One region of the Pseudoalteromonas sp. UG3-2 genome, then DNA from elsewhere that is predicted to be linked to it. Evidence: predicted binding sites of a transcription regulator. Region 1 holds the regulator's gene; each other region holds the start of a gene.
The links. Region 1 encodes LexA, which represses DNA repair genes until DNA is damaged. Its sites were predicted from a motif close to TACTGTATNNNNATACAGTA; they were not measured.

Region 1 (4,202 bases):
CAGTTTTTTCCAGATTTTAATTAATGAGGGCGACCTCATTGATACACCGAATTTCCTGGTGACTATAGCGTTTTGGAACCACCTGACTCCATGCCGAACTCAGAAGTGAAACAAAACAGCGTCGATGATAGTGTGGGCTTCCCATGTGAAAGTAGAACATCGCCAGGGCCTTATAAGAGAAACCCGCTGCAGCAATGCAGCGGGTTTTTTGCGTTTGGAGTAAAGTACTTCCATGTAGTACCTCCCCTTCGCGCATCCTTGCGCTCACTTCCTCGAACTGCGAAGCGTTGCTTCGGTTTCTCGTCACCCTCGCGTTCACTGCACTGCGAAGCGGTGCTTCGGCCGCAGTTCACCCATGTGTCTCTCTATGAAAAGAATGAGAACATCCTACTTCGTCGCGAGCCAGGGCCTTATTAAGAGGTCGATGAAAGGCATTCATCCATAAATCTCATCGACATTAGTACTTCCTTGTACGTCAAACCCCGATTCGAAAGAGTCGGGGTTTTTTGCGTTTAGCGCACAATAAAAAGCGCGGGGTAAACCCGCGCCTACCAGGTAGGCGACCTTTGGGCACACATCCCTGTGGAGGGCTTCCGGCTCGGTATCCATATCTCGCGTTCACTGCACTGCGAAGCGGTGCTTCGGTCGCAGTTCACCCATGTAGTATCTCCCCTTCGCGCATCCTTGCGCTCACTTCCTCGAACTGCGAAGCAGTGCTTCGGTTTCTCGTCACCCTCGCGTTCATTGCGCTGCAAAGCGTTGCTTTGGTCGCAATGAACCCACGCTGGTAATATACCTATCCACAGGCTGGTATCTCCTTAGCTGGGTTTTCCTTATCCTCAACGTGCCAGTCTGATAGCATGTATACTATTTTGTATTATGGTTTAATCACTCCTCATGATTTGCTAAATATCTGAGCAATAAACATTTGCGATTTTTTCTTGGCTGTATATACTTACAGTAAATAAACCACTGTATGGAATACCAGTTAATGCGACCGCTTACTAAACGTCAAGAACAGATCTTTGAGTTAATAAAAGTTTTTATAAAAGATACTGGCATGCCTCCAACTCGTGCTGAAATTGCCGATGCTTTGGGGTTTAAGAGCGCTAATGCAGCAGAGGAACACCTAAAAGCGCTTGCTAAAAAAGGTGTTATAGAAATGGTTCCAGGTGCGAGTCGTGGTATACGTTTGGTTGAAGAGGAAGAAGAGGAGCTTGGTCTACCCGTTATTGGCCGTGTTGCCGCAGGGGAACCTATTCTAGCTCAGCAGCATGTTGAATCACATTGTCATGTTGATGCCGCATTATTTAAGCCTCATGCTGATTATTTGCTTCGGGTAAATGGTATGAGTATGAAGGATATTGGTATATTGGACGGCGATCTACTTGCTGTTCATAGCACTCAGTTAGCAGAGAATGGCCAGGTAGTTGTGGCTAGAGTGGAAGATGACGTCACTGTAAAGCGTCTTGAGAAGCAAGGAAAAAAGGTTCTTTTGCATGCTGAAAATGATGAGTTTCAAGCTATTGAAGTGGATTTAGAGCATCAGAATTTTGCCATTGAAGGTCTGGCGGTTGGTATCATTAGAAATGCCGACTGGATGTAGCAAAAGTTTTAAGCAATTCTTGCGAATCAATTGATGGTTCTTGTTAAGCTGCCACTTATGGTGTTAAACCGCCTTTTTCAACAAGTCGAAGTGGTAGCTCCTGTTTCTATTCTTACGCTCTCACTGTTGAGTTAATGAAACAAGAGCAGAGTATTTTTTAAGCCTGCCGTTATCATTCTAGATAGTAAATCAATACTTTTGTTAGCAAATTGCGAAGTACAGTTGAGTAACAAGTCACTCCAATCTTTGCGCGTAATAGCTAAAACTATTTCTTAATAACTTTAACTTACTCCATATTAAAGACTTATATCGACTGCCTTAGGGTCTTAGTTTGTTGATATTGCCACAATACTTAGAGCTAATATTGGTTTTACAACAGTAAATATAAAATATTGTTGGTAACACTTATTTTTCAAAAACCTTGCATTTTGTGTGTTTTTTGACTAATTGGTTAATAGTCGTGCAGTAAGTCTATGTGTTAATAGACATTATGACAGTCATCCAATAATAACAAAAAGCCGCTGTGAGCGACTTTGAAGGAGACGTCAAATGAAAATTTGTCGATTAGTTGCCACATTCGTCACCATGCTGATCGCAATGCCATCATTAGCCAATAGTGCTTATAATATGAGGCAGGGTGTGACGGATATTAGCCAGCAAGTGTATGACCTCCATATGACTATCTTTTTGATATGTTGTGTCATTGGGGTTGTTGTATTTGCTGTGATGTTTTGGGCTTTGCTCAAACATCGGAAGTCTAAAGGGGTTGTACCAGCCCAATTTCATGAAAGCACCAAAGTTGAGATCCTATGGACCGCTATTCCCTTTGTGATCTTAATAGCAATGGCGGTTCCCGCCACCAAAACCTTGATTGCAATGGAAGACACCAGTAAAGCCGATTTGACCATTAAAGTCACCGGTTCCCAATGGAAGTGGCATTATGAATACATGGGTCATGATGTTGATTTCTTTTCATTGCTTTCCACACCGAAAGATGAAATAGCCGATCTCAAAGATAAAAACCAAAACTATTTGCTAGAAGTAGACAAACACTTGGTTATTCCAACCGACAGGAAAGTGCGCTTTCTAATGACCTCAGACGATGTCATCCATTCTTGGTGGGTGCCTGACTTTGCAGTCAAAAAGGACGCCAATCCAGGGTTTATCAACGAAGCCTGGACTAAGGTAAATGAGGAGGGCATTTATCGTGGTCAATGTGCCGAGCTTTGCGGCAAAGATCACGGCTTTATGCCGATTGTTGTTGAAGCTGTTGAGCCACAAGAGTTTGATCTTTGGCTTGAAAATGCCAAAGCAGAAAAAGCTGCTGAGCAAGCAGCCTCGGCGGAAGTTGCACAACAAACCTTTTCCAAAGAAGAGCTGATGGAAGTGGGAGAGCAAACCTATATGGCATACTGCGCTGCCTGTCACCAGCCTACAGGGCTTGGCTTACCAGGTGTCTTCCCGGCTTTAAAAGATAACAAAGTGGTAGTTGGAGATATTAAAGAGCATATCGACGTATTGCTGCTAGGTCGTCCAGGTACTGCAATGCAGGCATTTGCTAAACAACTGACAATAAAACAAATCGCGGGCGTTATTACCTACAAAAGAAATAGTTGGGGTAACGACACTGGAGAAGTGATACAGCCGAGCGATGTACAAAAAGAAATCGATGCGCTAGAGGAGGCTGAAAAATGAGTGCCATTGTCGAAGAACATTCACACCACGCCCCCCCGAAAGGCTTGAAGCGTTGGCTTTTTACTACCAATCATAAAGATATTGGAACACTGTATTTACTCTTCTCTCTTGCGATGTTCCTTATTGGCGGTGCCATGGCGATGGTCATAAGGGCTGAGTTATTTCAACCAGGTCTGCAATTAGTTGACCCTCACTTCTTTAACCAGATGACCACAGTGCACGGGTTAATTATGGTATTTGGGGCGGTTATGCCTGCCTTCACAGGGTTAGCTAACTGGATGATCCCAATGATGATCGGAGCGCCTGATATGGCCTTGCCGAGAATGAATAACTGGAGCTTTTGGATACTGCCATTTGCCTTTGCCATTTTACTTTTCTCGCTTTTCTTAGAAGGCGGTGGCCCTGCATTTGGTTGGACCTTCTATGCGCCACTGTCGACCACCTATAGTAACGACAATACGGCATTTTTTGTTTTTGCGGTGCATATTATGGGGATCAGCTCAATTATGGGGGCGATCAATGTCATTGTTACCATCGTTAACCTCAGAGCGCCAGGCATGACTTGGATGAAGTTACCTTTGTTCGTTTGGACCTGGTTGATTACTGCCTTTTTGTTAATAGCGGTGATGCCGGTGCTTGCTGGAGCGGTCACTATGGTACTAACCGATAAGTATTTTGGTACAAGCTTCTTTGATGCCGCAGGTGGTGGTGATCCGGTGATGTTTCAACATATCTTCTGGTTCTTTGGTCACCCAGAAGTATACATTATGATTTTGCCAGCATTTGGGATAATCTCCACGATTGTTCCTACCTTCTCGCGCAAAAAACTATTTGGCTATGCCTCCATGGTATATGCCACAGCGTCTATCGCTTTATTATCTTTTGTGGTTTGGGCGCACCA
Region 2 (4,202 bases), 2.4 Mb from region 1:
TAGACTATGGTGTGGTTTCCGTTGATGGCGTCCGTGAATGTTACACTGACTGAGCGAGTTTCTGGCACATACTGCCAGCTGCCGCCAAGCCCTACACCACCTTTACTCACAGAAAAGTTGAGTGCGGTCATTTGCTTGGTTTCAAATGCTCCATCAACACTTCCGTATTCCTGTTGAAATTGATTTACTAAGATTTTATGCAAGTTTGCTCTTGCTTTTACATTATAAGCAAAGTGGGCTGCGCGAGTGATCGGCTCGTGTTCACAATTGTTTGGTGACTCTGAAGTTATTGAACCTCGACTTTTAAGAGTCTGAGTAAGCATATTTAATTGTACTGACTGAGACTGGTATTCAGTGTTAACTTTAGAGGTGGCCCTGTCCCAAGCCGCATAGTAACGTAGTAATTCGTCGGCAAGATTATTGGCGTCAACAGGTAGGCTTTTTTTAGTCGTATTGAGTATTAACTCGTGACGAAACTTGCCTTGATTGGTGTGGGTGAGTTGGTAGTACCATTTTTGACCTGAATTCGCGTTAATAATGAGTACGTCTTGCGGTTGCGAGTAACATTGCTGAGTATAATCATAATCAAATGGTCCACTTACCTTGCACTCTACCGTAGGAAGATATTGTTTGGCGAAGGTTATAGCATTGTTAGAGTTACAGGAGTAGCAAATTTCGGTTTTGTAATTGGTCGCGGTCGTACCAGCAGAAGCTGACATAGCGATATTACTCAGGGCTAGCGTTCCATAAAGTAATGACTTCATAATTATTGTCACAAAAATATCCTTATATTTTAGCCAGCGTTAAATGTTTACATAGTGTAACATTTTTTAAAATAGCATAGGGCTATAGATAGATCAAGTGTCTTTATTTAGGGTAAATATCCGCTTTTTGGTCAACCTAGTTAATGTATTTTTGCGTAGTACACATAATATTTGTGATGTCATTACATTACAGGAAATCACTCTAGCATCATACTTGATGATAGACGTGGTAAACACTGATGAGTTAAAAGAGCTGGCGATTGCGGTATAGCAGCAACTGATTGAGCAAGGGGAGGTGGAGTATGTCCGTTAACCTTGACGACTGTTTTTTCCAGTGCGGCAAAGTAGTTGAGCATAACATTCACGAAATCATTAGCATTATTGGGCAAACTCTTACACGTAACTTGCAGTTGTAATTGATAGCGGACGGAAATTACCTTGATTTGCATGTGATCGCTCGTATGGAATGAGGTAGTCGAATATATAGTGGGGCTAAGAGCTTGTTACTTCACTGGTAATTCATACAGTATTTTGGCATTATAGAAAAAAAATCAAGAGAAAAAGCGATTGGCTGTTATTTTAGGTATTGATCCGGGCTCAAGGTTTACTGGATATGGTGTCATTGCTCACCAAGGTGCAAAATTTCAATATCTTGGCAGTGGCTGCATCAAAGTAGGAGAGCAGGACTTTCCAACGCGCCTGAAAACGATTTACCAAGGCATTACCCAATTAATTGAGCAGTTTTCGCCAAGCGATTTTGCCATTGAGCAAGTCTTTGTGGCCCATAACCCCAGCTCAGCCTTAAAGCTAGGCCAAGCCCGTGGTGCGGCGATTGTGGCGGCGACCATGCAAGATGTAGCGGTGAGTGAATATTCTGCACGGCAAATTAAGCAAGCCGTCGCGGGGACCGGGGGCGCAGAGAAGTCACAAGTACAGGAAATGGTGAAACGTATTTTAAAGTTACCTGGTACGCCTCAGGCGGATGCTGCAGACGCCTTAGCTGTAGCCATTTGTCACGCACATTCCAAACAAAACCTAATTAAAATGTCTGGGGCTGCACGTAAAACAGTAAGAGGAAGGCTAAGATAACCATGATAGGAAAGTTAAACGGAATATTGCTCGAGAAACAACCACCAGAAATTTTGCTCGACGTTAATGGCGTGGGCTACGAAGTGCAAATGCCAATGACCTGTTTCTATGAGTTGCCCAACGTCGGTGAAAAGGTGTCCGTATTCACTCACTTTGTTGTGAGGGAAGATGCTCAGCTACTCTTTGGCTTTAATAGTAAAATTGCGCGCACTTTATTCCGTACTTTGATCAAAGCAAATGGAGTCGGGCCAAAACTCGGCTTGGCGATTTTGTCTGGCATGTCGGCAGAGCAGTTCGTTAATTGTGTCAACAACGATGATGCCACAACCCTGGTTAAAATCCCTGGGGTAGGAAAAAAGACGGCGGAACGCCTAGTATTAGAAATGAAAGATAAACTCAAAGACTTTGGCAATGACTTATTGACGCCATTTAGCGATGCCGCGATACTGTTTCCACAACAGGATCCTACCGTGAGTGATACTCCGGCAGACGATGCTGTTGCGGCATTAATTGCTTTGGGCTATAAGCAAACACAAGCGCAAAAAGCGGTAAAATCAGCAAGCAAAAATGGCATGAGCACTGAGAGCATTATTAAAGATGCTCTGAAATCGATGATGTAACTATGATAGAAGCGGACAGATTAATAGAGCCAGAAATCCAAGGCAATGAAGATTTAGTGGACCGGGCAATACGGCCTAAATTACTAAGTGATTACACGGGCCAGCCTCACGTCAAAAAACAAATGGAAATCTTCATTGAAGCGGCGCGGACACGAAAAGAGGCGCTGGACCACCTACTGATCTTTGGTCCCCCTGGGCTTGGTAAGACCACCTTAGCCAATATTGTAGCCAATGAGCTGGAAGTGAATATTAAAACCACATCGGGTCCGGTTTTAGAAAAAGCCGGAGATCTCGCAGCACTTTTAACCAATTTAGAAGAAGGTGATGTGCTGTTTATTGATGAGATCCACCGTTTAAGCCCTCAAGTTGAAGAGATACTCTACCCAGCAATGGAAGACTACCAGCTGGATATTATGATTGGTGAAGGGCCCGCCGCGCGTTCAATTAAGCTTGATTTACCACCGTTTACGCTAGTGGGAGCGACCACACGGGCGGGCTCTTTAACCTCACCTTTACGGGACCGCTTCGGTATTGTGCAGCGTTTAGAGTTTTATTCCGTAACAGACTTATCTGCTATTGTGAGTCGCTCGGCCTATCACCTTAATTTACAAATCACTGATCCGGGGGCGCTGGAAGTGGCGCGTCGGGCACGTGGTACACCGCGAATAGCCAACCGCTTACTGCGTAGGGTGCGCGATTTTGCCGAGGTGAAAGGCGATGGCACCATTAGCGAAGAGATTGCTCATTTGGCTCTGGATATGGTTGATGTTGATAAGTGCGGCTTTGATTACATGGATCGAAAGTACTTACTTGCCATCATTGAAAAATTCACCGGAGGGCCTGTGGGATTGGATAACCTCGCGGCGGCCATTGGTGAAGAGAAAGAAACCATTGAAGATGTGCTTGAGCCTTATCTAATCCAGCAGGGTTTTATTCAACGCACCCCCAGAGGCCGGATAGTATCCGACAAAGCGTATCTGCACTTTGATCTGACCAAGTCAGAATAAGCTAGCCTATCATCAGCTGCCGAGTTAGCTCGGCAACCCTTCCTTTCGCTTTTACTGTTACTCTATTCAACCGCCATTAAGTCTCTTATCGATAAAGTAGCTGGCATTTCTAAGTACTCAGCACCTAGCGGCTTTCAGCCAGATTTGGTTACCATTGCTTTGATATTTATAAGGCAGGAATTGCTGCTGAGCCGCTGTGTTGAGCAGGGGTGATTAGTTTTGAATAGGCAAAAAAAAGCCCGCAATCAATGCGGGCAAAACAACAAGTTGAAGGAAGTAATCCAGGGAACAGATGAATTGCTCAAAGGTTTTATCCACTAAGCTCACCATCTCTGCAATACGAAATCAGAATCCTATTGCAAGTAACTGTGCGTTGCTGAAGTCTTCAGCTGCTTGCTCAGTACAGGGTGTATATTATAGTGAAGAAGGGTATTCATCAAACTAGAAAAATTATTTTTTCGGATAAATAAATCTAATGTCATGAGTTTTTTGTTCGTACAATTTATAGGCTTATTGTCAAAAGTGTTATCCATTAACTATATGAAAAATATATATTTGTATGAAAGTTGTGCAAAATATCAATATTAGATAATTTGTTGTTAATTGGTAAGACCAATTTTTTTTGAGGTTTTATTCTCATTTTTTGCATAAAAGCGGCTTTTTATGCAATTTTGATTCATATTTAGGATTTAAGTAAAGGAGGCACTATTCCTTCGTTAAGA
Region 3 (4,202 bases), 1.8 Mb from region 1:
TGAGCCCAAAAATTGGTTTAAGTTAACTACTCAGTTTTCCCATGTATTTCATGGCGCTGCAGGCCGGCCACAAGCAATTACCAACTACTGTGAAAGGTTACATAAAAGGTGGAGACCAAACCTAGTCAACTCTGAGCGCTTGTTAGCGTAATATACTTGAGTAGATTGAGCTGACAGACTAATTTTGCGCTGACAATATTTGCTGTACGTTATATTGATATAAGGTATAAAAAAGCCAGTATCCTCTTTGCAAAAGCAATTCTCTGTTGAATGTAACTCTTGAATAGTGTGAAATTACATCCTCGAGCCTTTGGTTTTTTGTCTTTTAAGAAAAGGTGGGTGTCATTAGTTCTTTCATCATAGCTCTGTAGCTAATAGAGCTACTCATCTGTCCTTCAACATTTTATGGTAGGAATATCAGACCATCGAGTCGTGTAGTGGGGTGATAGGTACTCCCGTTTCATTGCCCAGCGGTTACTTTGTATTTGGCTACCCAGAGCCAAAGCGGAATCACCGTAGCGGCTATTTATGTTATCGAGCACTGCCATTAACTTTGGGTTGTCTTGTGATGTATTAAACATATCTGCTTGTTGTAGGTGGTCATCTTCTAGCTCAAAGGCGCCGACACCGGCTTTGTAATAACGCACTCCTGGTTGGTAGAGCTGGCCAAATATCTCTTTTACGGTAGCGGCAAAAACCCTGCAGTCGTTGGAGGCAACGGGCAAAGAAGTAATAAATGACTTTTTAAAGAAGCCGTCTTCAAAGGGAGATGAATGTGCAAAAACAATAATTTGTTTAGCTAATGCTCCTTGCCGTCTAAGCTTTTTAGTCACAATCGTGCAGTGAGTAATGAGTGCAGCTTTTAAAGAGCTGGGGTCGGTGATCCGTTGGCCAAAGCTTCGGGTGCTGTATATTTCCTTTTTCCTTTGCTTAACGTCACCCCAGCTTAAGCATTCATAGCCATTTAGCTCTGTAATGGTACGCTCTAACACAACACTGAACTGTTTGCGCATATGCTTTGGGTTTTGATTCGCTAAATCAAGTGCGCTATTCACTCCCATCAGATTAAGCTTTTTCGCCAGCCGCTTTCCAACCCCCCAAACATCAGAGACAGCCATTTGCTTTAAAATGGTACGACGGGCTTGCTCATTATCAATGACAGCCACACCAGTGGCTCCGAAAAACTTCTTAGCAGCATGGTTTGCGGCTTTTGCGAGTGTTGGAGTCGGACCAAACCCAACCCCCACAGGAAGCTTTGTGCCACGCCATACTGTGCGGCGAATTAAATGACCATAGTCATGCCAGTTTGGAATTAGCTTATGATAACCATCAAACTTTAAAAAAGCTTCATCAATGGAGTAAATATAATGTTTGTCGCTGAACTGCCCAATGATGTTCATCATTTTTTCAGATAGATCCGCGTATAGCTCATAGTTAGAAGAGCGGATCACCATGCCGTGCTGTTGCAAGATGGGCTTGAGTTTAAAGTAAGGTTGAAACTTGGGCAGTCCAAGCTTTCTGGCCTCTGGGGAAGCGGCGACTATGCAGCCGTCGTTGTTAGAAAGCACCACCACAGGCTTTTTACGAATGCTCAAATCAAAGACTTTCTCTGCAGAGGCATAAAAAGCAGTGGCATCAACTAGGGCATACATTTAGCTAACTCGTCATTGCGTCGAAATAACCTCACTGCGCTTATTACTACTCCTTCAAGTTGAAAAGCATCAGCCTCAGAAATATTAACGGGCGCAAAAGAGCGGCCGGCTGAAAGCAATTGCCGCTTTTTTAAATCAATGACTTTACACACAAATTCACTGTTGTAGTTAGCCACGATAACATCCAAATGCTTCGGTTCAACGGCGCGATCAACAATAAGAATATCGCCGTCAAAGATCCCTAGGCCTTGCATCGAATCCCCAGCAGCCAAACCGATAAAAGTGGTGTTTGGGTGTCTGACGAGCAGCTGATCCAACGACAGCCCAAGCTCCTTATACTCAGCTGCAGGTGACTCAAAGCCAGTGATCCCGGCTTGTGCTTTGACAGGAATACATTTCATCTTTACACCGTAATTGTACTGTTCATATATACAGTATAATTGCGGTGGGTGTCTTTCGCAATAATTTAGATCAAGGAGTGGAGTTGTCATTGCGGTAAATCAGTTTAGTGCTGTTGGGCAAAATGAGAGAGGAGAGGTAAGTAATTAGAAAGTGAAGTTGGATGTTGTTGAAAAGGTTAATATCGTCGCTTATCAAGAAGAGCGTAGACCTATTACCCTTGCGCATTTACATCAGTGAGTTAGAGCAATTGTGGTCAGCTTGGCTGTATCTATTTTCTTCATACCCCTAGCCGTATGGGCCTTCAGGCTTCTTTTAGCCAATCAAGCAGGGTTATAACGAGCCTAAGCATAATAAGAAGACTAAGTCGTTGAGTTTGTCAACGTGAAAATATTACGCTTTCGCTTTTACTATGTTTCATTAGTGTTAATCATGTGTTTATTGATAGCACTTATACCATATTTGATGGGCAAGCTGCCCAGCATACTACTCGTTAGAATACAAAGGATAGTATTATGAGAGTTCACGTTTTCGATTATCTTATTACTGCCGCATTACTGTTAGCTTCTTTTTATGGTGTTGCGCATGACTTAAACCAAACCAAGTTAGCTGATATAGCAGCTCAAAACTCAGGGATATCTCCACCTGAATCAAAGCTTGGTACCTATGTTATTGATAACGGCTCAGGTCTTGATACCGGCTGTACTTATAAATCTGAAGGACCCCTGCGAATAAACATCAATATTCCAAAAGTACTCAATGACTCGGTGCTGCATAATGGCAGGATTGATGTGACTAAATTACCTGATTTGGTGGCACAAAAAGTGATTGGTTCTACCGTAATGCTGAGCATGCCTATCTTTGATGTCGACTCCGAGTATTCCGGGCCAGACCGTAATCCCGAAATAGATAAAGTGTCCTTTAATGGTAAGTATGTGGGTACTTTACAGGGGAAGAACTTACGTTGGACGGAGACTCGGCTTGAGGTGCCAATCGAAGAGGTTATTTTCGGCCAAAATAATGAAGTGAAAGTGGATATTGATACTGCTAATGATGGTAACTACTGGTGTATGTCAGTGGACTGGGTTGCAGCAGAGTTTGATGTTGCTTTACCTATAGTGTTAATACATGGAATTAATGCACAAAAAGATAGCTGGGATGATGACAGCGCCCCTGGCATATTAGCATCGCTAGATGAGTTAGGAATAAAGTATGAGCGCTTTTCTCTGCATGCAAATGGTACAGCAGAAACCAACGCATATTTGATGGCAGAAAAGATTACTCCATTTCTAGAAGGCATCAAGTCCGAAAAGGTACATATAATTGCTCATAGCAAGGGGGGGCTTGATACTCAGTATTTACAAGCGATCGGCGCAGACTTTGGCATTGCATCATTATCTACCTTTTCAACTCCCCATCTTGGTAGTGTTGCTGCAGATTTATCAGTAATAAAAATACGTCATGCGGCGTACGCATATAGAAATAATGGGGCGGATCCCAATGGTTATGCCAGCGCTTATTTACAACTGCCTACGGTCGTTGGGCCGCAAATGCCTGGAATTGCCGATTTAACGACACATGCAGCAAATGACGCTATTTTACAAGGTGTGAGAGGTGGAGTGAAAAACCTATTTTCAATAGGTGCAAATGCGGATCTTAACCAAGATGGCGTAATTGAGAAGGAGCCAGACTTAGTTGGATTGTTTCCATGGGGAGCCCGTTGGGCTGGGGTACGCGCTTGGCAAGCGCTTCGCAATTTTAGTAGTGCAGCTTATGTGACGACCAAAACAGAATCTCGCTGGATGGGAAGAGTAAAGCGAGTTGTACATGTAGTGGAATACGAAGCGGTGCCACAGCAGCCACAAGAAAATGATGTGGTAGTGACTCTGAGCAGTGCCAACCCCAGCTTTGCAACTTCTCTTGGCAATGTATTAGGGAACCACAGCACTATGAAAAACAGGGAGAATTTACAGTTATTTCTCAACCAAATTGTTTCCCAACGTTAAGGAGCAACATGATGAAACCATTAGTAATCGTCTTAATTTGGGGTTGGTTGATGAGCAGCCCCGCACTCGCTAAACAAGTCTTTGGGCCCATGCCTATAGGAATGGCTAACAGTAAAACCTATTCGCTCGCCATTGAGTCAGGTAT
Region 4 (4,202 bases), 1.5 Mb from region 1:
AGCCCTTTTTGCTCAGCGACTACTTACAGCAAGATGAAGATACCCAAAACCGCCTAGCCAAATTACAAACGCTGGTGGATGCGGTGGTTCACTTCACCCAAGTGGATTGGTTTGGCATTTATCAGGTGCGCGATACCCAAGAGGGTAAACAACTATTAAAGTTAGCCTACTCAGGCGCTCCAAGTCGTCCTTTGTTTCCGGTGACAGAGCAATTTGCCGCGACTTCTAACAACATTCAAACGGTATTAAATGCCAAAGCACGCGTGATCAACAATATTCCAGACTATGTGGCATCCGGTGGCGAGTACTATACGTGCGATCCGAAAATACAAGCAGAAACCTGTTTGCCACTGTTTGATGACGAGGGTAAGTGTGTTGGGATCATTGATGCCGAGGCATTTACCACTGACTTTTTCAGTGCTGAAGTACTCGCAACCCTCGCGGCCGCTTGTGTGCTAATACCACGCTTACTACCGCAATCTTAAGCAATTGCTTGGTCGTAAACTTGATACTGGCGTGGTGCAGATAGGTTTACATAAATGAATAAAATTCTCGATGATTTTGGTAACTTCACTAGCAGCCTGTGTGTTACCATCAAAAGACCTTTTTGACTCGGGCGCAGTGCGTTCGAATTTGCATTAATTATAATATAAAAGAGATAAGCCATGTTCTCAGAGCTAAAACCACTTCCAACAGATCCTATTTTAGGCCTGATGGCCGCTTACAAGCAGGACACTAACCCCAATAAGATTGATCTTGGTGTTGGTGTTTATAAAGACGAGCAGGGGAATACTCCGGTTCTTAGAGCGGTAAAAAAAGCAGAAGCGTTTCGCTTAGAAAATGAAACGACAAAGTCTTATATTGGTTTGGCTGGTAATCTTGATTTTTGTCAAAAAATGGAAAGCCTATTACTAGGTGAACACAAAGCCCTACTGGCTAACCGTGTTCGCACTGCTCAAGCGCCTGGCGGTACAGGGGCATTGCGTGTTGCCGCAGAGTTTATTAAGCGTTGCAACGACAATGCGACCATTTGGGTAACGACGCCAACCTGGGCTAACCACATTAGCTTGTTTGAGGCAGCTGGGCTACAAGTAAAAGAGTACCCTTACTACGATTATGAAAATAAAGGCTTGTTGTTCGATGACATGATGGCGGCGCTTAAACAAGTACCAAAAGGCGATGTCGTTCTATTACATGCTTGCTGCCACAACCCTAGCGGTATGGACCTTAACCAAGAGCAGTGGCAAGCCGTTGCAGAGTTGGCTAAAGAGCAAGGCTTTACCCCATTAATTGATATTGCTTATCAAGGTTTTGGTAGCAGCCTAGAAGAAGATGCTCAAGGCATGAGAACCATTGCGGATGCCGTTGATGAGATGATTATTTGTTCTTCTTGTTCGAAAAACTTTGGCTTATACCGTGAACGTATTGGTGCTTGCTCTGTGATTGCCAAAGACAGCGCCACTGCTGATATCTCTAACTCAGTATTGTTAAGTGTAGTGCGCAGCATTTACTCAATGCCGCCAGCTCATGGCGCTGATATTGTGAACACTATTCTAGGTAGCGAAGAGCTGACGCAAATGTGGCACGATGAGCTAGATGAAATGCGTGGTCGCATTAATGGTCTGCGTACGCTAATTAAAGAAAGCTTAGCAGCCAGAGGCGTAGATCAAGACTTCTCATTTATTGACCGCCAACACGGTATGTTCTCTTTCTTAGGCATTAATAAAGAACAAATTGAGCGCCTACGTGAAGAGTACGCCATTTATATTGTTGGCTCTAGCCGCGTTAATGTCGCCGGTGTCAGTAAAGACAACATCGATTACTTTGCCGACGCTGTGGCAGCTGTTCTTAAGTAACCTCCGTTATTTAATACCTGCGACTCGTGCTTGAGTCGCAACAAAAAAACCGCGCTTCATCAGAGCGCGGTTTTTTTCATTCTTGCATCGCTGAAAAACTAATTAAATAGGCATCATTGCTTTGCCTTATACCAATTCGCTTAATTAAGTGGTCTATTTGAGGCAAGAAAATTTTGTCGATAACAAGGCGAAAATTTTGCGATTTAGTTGTTCTAAATAAGAAATTTTTAACGCAGTTAGCGGCAAATTTACTCCATCAAATTGAGCAAGTATTAATGCGGATTGGTATAATTATTATGCAACTAATTGCAAATTCATTAGTATTAGGCTTGCTTTATTTTAGTGACCTTGTCTTCACTTTGCTCGCTGTCAGTTTTGCTTTTGCTACTGCCTTTTGGGGTGGCTTTACCACCTTTAAGCACCGACAGAAAATCATCTTTTTGTTTGGCAATTTCTAGTGCCAGTGACTCAACTTGCTGATCGCTTAATGGTACATCGACTTTTTCTAGCATGCCTTCAAGCGCTTCTGCTACGTCTAGCATTTTGTCATAGGCATCTGCTTCTTTTTTCGATGTAAAAGTCATACGCTCGACTCCATTTCTCTCAACAACATATTTGGTGATAACGGCCATGGTTAATCCTCTTGTCACTGTTTTTATATACAGTAAACTTGTTACCACTATTTAGCAAGTATTTTTATACCAATTCGCTTAATTAAGAGATCTATCTTGAGGCAAGTAAATTTTGTCGATAACAAGGCAAAAATTTTGCTATTTAGTTGTTCTAAATAAGAAATTTTTAACGCAGTTAGCGTCAAATTTACTCCCTCAAATTGAGCATGTATTAATGCGGATTGGTATTACTCAACGAGCCTGCTATTGTCAGCTTAATTGCAATGCTCGGGCATGGCTAACACACTAAAGTGTAGAAATGCAAAAATCAGACTTTGACAAAGTGTAATTTTCGTTCTTTATTTAGACAGTCTGGCGCTGATTTTAATACCTCGTCAGGCAAGGAATAATCCAACACAAGGAGTGTTTATATGAGCATTAAATCCACATTAGCCGCTTTAGCTTTGACATTGTCTGTACTAAGTGCAGGCGTGCATGCCGAGCCCACCAAACCCACCTCAGCGGCAGTAGCAACACAGCAAGCCGTTATCAATATCAACACTGCAGACGTTAGCATGTTAGCGACATTACCAGGTATTGGTAATCACAAAGCTGGCGCCATTATCGAGTACCGCAAAAAGCATGGAGGCTTTAAACAGGTAACCGAGCTGCAGCAGGTGAAAGGTATTGGTAAAGGGACATTAGCTAAGTTGGAGGGGAAAATTAAAGTATAAAACGCCGTAAGCGAGCAATTAGCTTTGCTCGCTTAGCGTATTGTTATTTTCATACTCCCGCAGTGCTTCATCAAGCTTAGGCTTAGCAAAGAAGATTTCTACAGGCGTGGTAAACAAAGGGTAGACTAAGCCTGCTACCAGTAACACGGGTAACAGTACCCACCCTTCAAATATGGCTAAAGAAGCGAAAAAAGGTGTGAGCAACAACAGTTTGGCAATTCTTAAAATGACCTTAGTTTTGCTATCGAGTAAGCTCAGTGCAATTTGCAGCACTTGCTGTTTTGCTCTTAGCTTAAGGCCATTAAGCTGTGTGAGTTGACTTAGTCTGAAAACCATAACTTTTTATACCGCTTTTTGTTTAGTGAAGTGGAACAGTAAAAAGAAAATAAACACTACGCTGTAGGCGGCAAAAATGATCTCCATCCAGCCTGGCATAGACAGCCCCATAAACGACCAATCAATGTTGCCACAGTCGCCAGTTGCCGCAAAAAAGCTCGGAAACCATTCATGTAATGGCATAAATTCAGGAAAGTTCGGCACAAAATCACAGGTAAACGCAAACGGATCGGTGGTGGTTTGCATGGCAATGTGTTCACGTGCTAACAAGTATCCCCAAATACTACCTACGCCCCAACTGATAAATGCCACAGAGCGCACCACAAACGAGCGTGGCGCCAACAGGCCAACTAAACCGGCCGCGAAAATCCCCAGCATGGCAAAACGCTGATATATACACATAATGCATGGCTCTAAGCCCATGCCATACTGAAAATACAGTGCCGTTGCTTCAAATAGCGCCGCACTGAGTGCAAGTAATCCCCACGACTGTCGGGATAAATGGAAGGTAGAAATTTGCATAACTGGAAGCCCTTTTTTTGCCTTATTATGCTTTATCAGCTGCTATCAGAGCAAGCGCAGCGGTGTTATTCTCGTTTACAACCGAAAAAGCAAGAGTTCTAGTGCTTCACATTACAAATAAAGAATGAATCACTATAGGATTA

Region 2: ruvC (crossover junction endodeoxyribonuclease RuvC) is a predicted target of LexA. The motif match lies at 1,274-1,293, and genes of this name have one in related genera.
Region 3: R3P39_RS07035 (S24 family peptidase) is a predicted target of LexA. The motif match lies at 2,070-2,089, and genes of this name have one in related genera.
Region 4: R3P39_RS08400 (YebG family protein) is a predicted target of LexA. The motif match lies at 2,504-2,523, and genes of this name have one in related genera.

Annotation. Positions count from the first base shown of each region.
Region 1 covers NZ_JAWLJU010000002.1:2,625,392-2,629,593, forward strand. Annotated here, with positions in the region: rRNA gene rrf (5S ribosomal RNA) at 55-168, shown strand; gene lexA (transcriptional repressor LexA) at 992-1,606, shown strand; gene coxB (cytochrome c oxidase subunit II) at 2,156-3,301, shown strand; gene ctaD (cytochrome c oxidase subunit I) at 3,298-4,202, shown strand, end outside.
Region 2 covers NZ_JAWLJU010000002.1:215,198-219,399, forward strand. Annotated here, with positions in the region: gene R3P39_RS04255 (hypothetical protein) at 1-764, opposite strand, end outside; gene ruvC (crossover junction endodeoxyribonuclease RuvC) at 1,332-1,853, shown strand; gene ruvA (Holliday junction branch migration protein RuvA) at 1,856-2,473, shown strand; gene ruvB (Holliday junction branch migration DNA helicase RuvB) at 2,476-3,480, shown strand.
Region 3 covers NZ_JAWLJU010000002.1:841,700-845,901, reverse strand. Annotated here, with positions in the region: gene R3P39_RS07045 (transposase) at 1-151, shown strand, start outside; gene R3P39_RS07040 (Y-family DNA polymerase) at 396-1,652, opposite strand; gene R3P39_RS07035 (S24 family peptidase) at 1,640-2,053, opposite strand; gene R3P39_RS07030 (esterase/lipase family protein) at 2,567-4,057, shown strand; gene R3P39_RS07025 (choice-of-anchor X domain-containing protein) at 4,066-4,202, shown strand, end outside.
Region 4 covers NZ_JAWLJU010000002.1:1,140,217-1,144,418, reverse strand. Annotated here, with positions in the region: gene R3P39_RS08410 (GAF domain-containing protein) at 1-485, shown strand, start outside; gene R3P39_RS08405 (amino acid aminotransferase) at 666-1,856, shown strand; gene R3P39_RS08400 (YebG family protein) at 2,180-2,488, opposite strand; gene R3P39_RS08395 (ComEA family DNA-binding protein) at 2,899-3,201, shown strand; gene R3P39_RS08390 (hypothetical protein) at 3,220-3,537, opposite strand; gene dsbB (disulfide bond formation protein DsbB) at 3,544-4,059, opposite strand.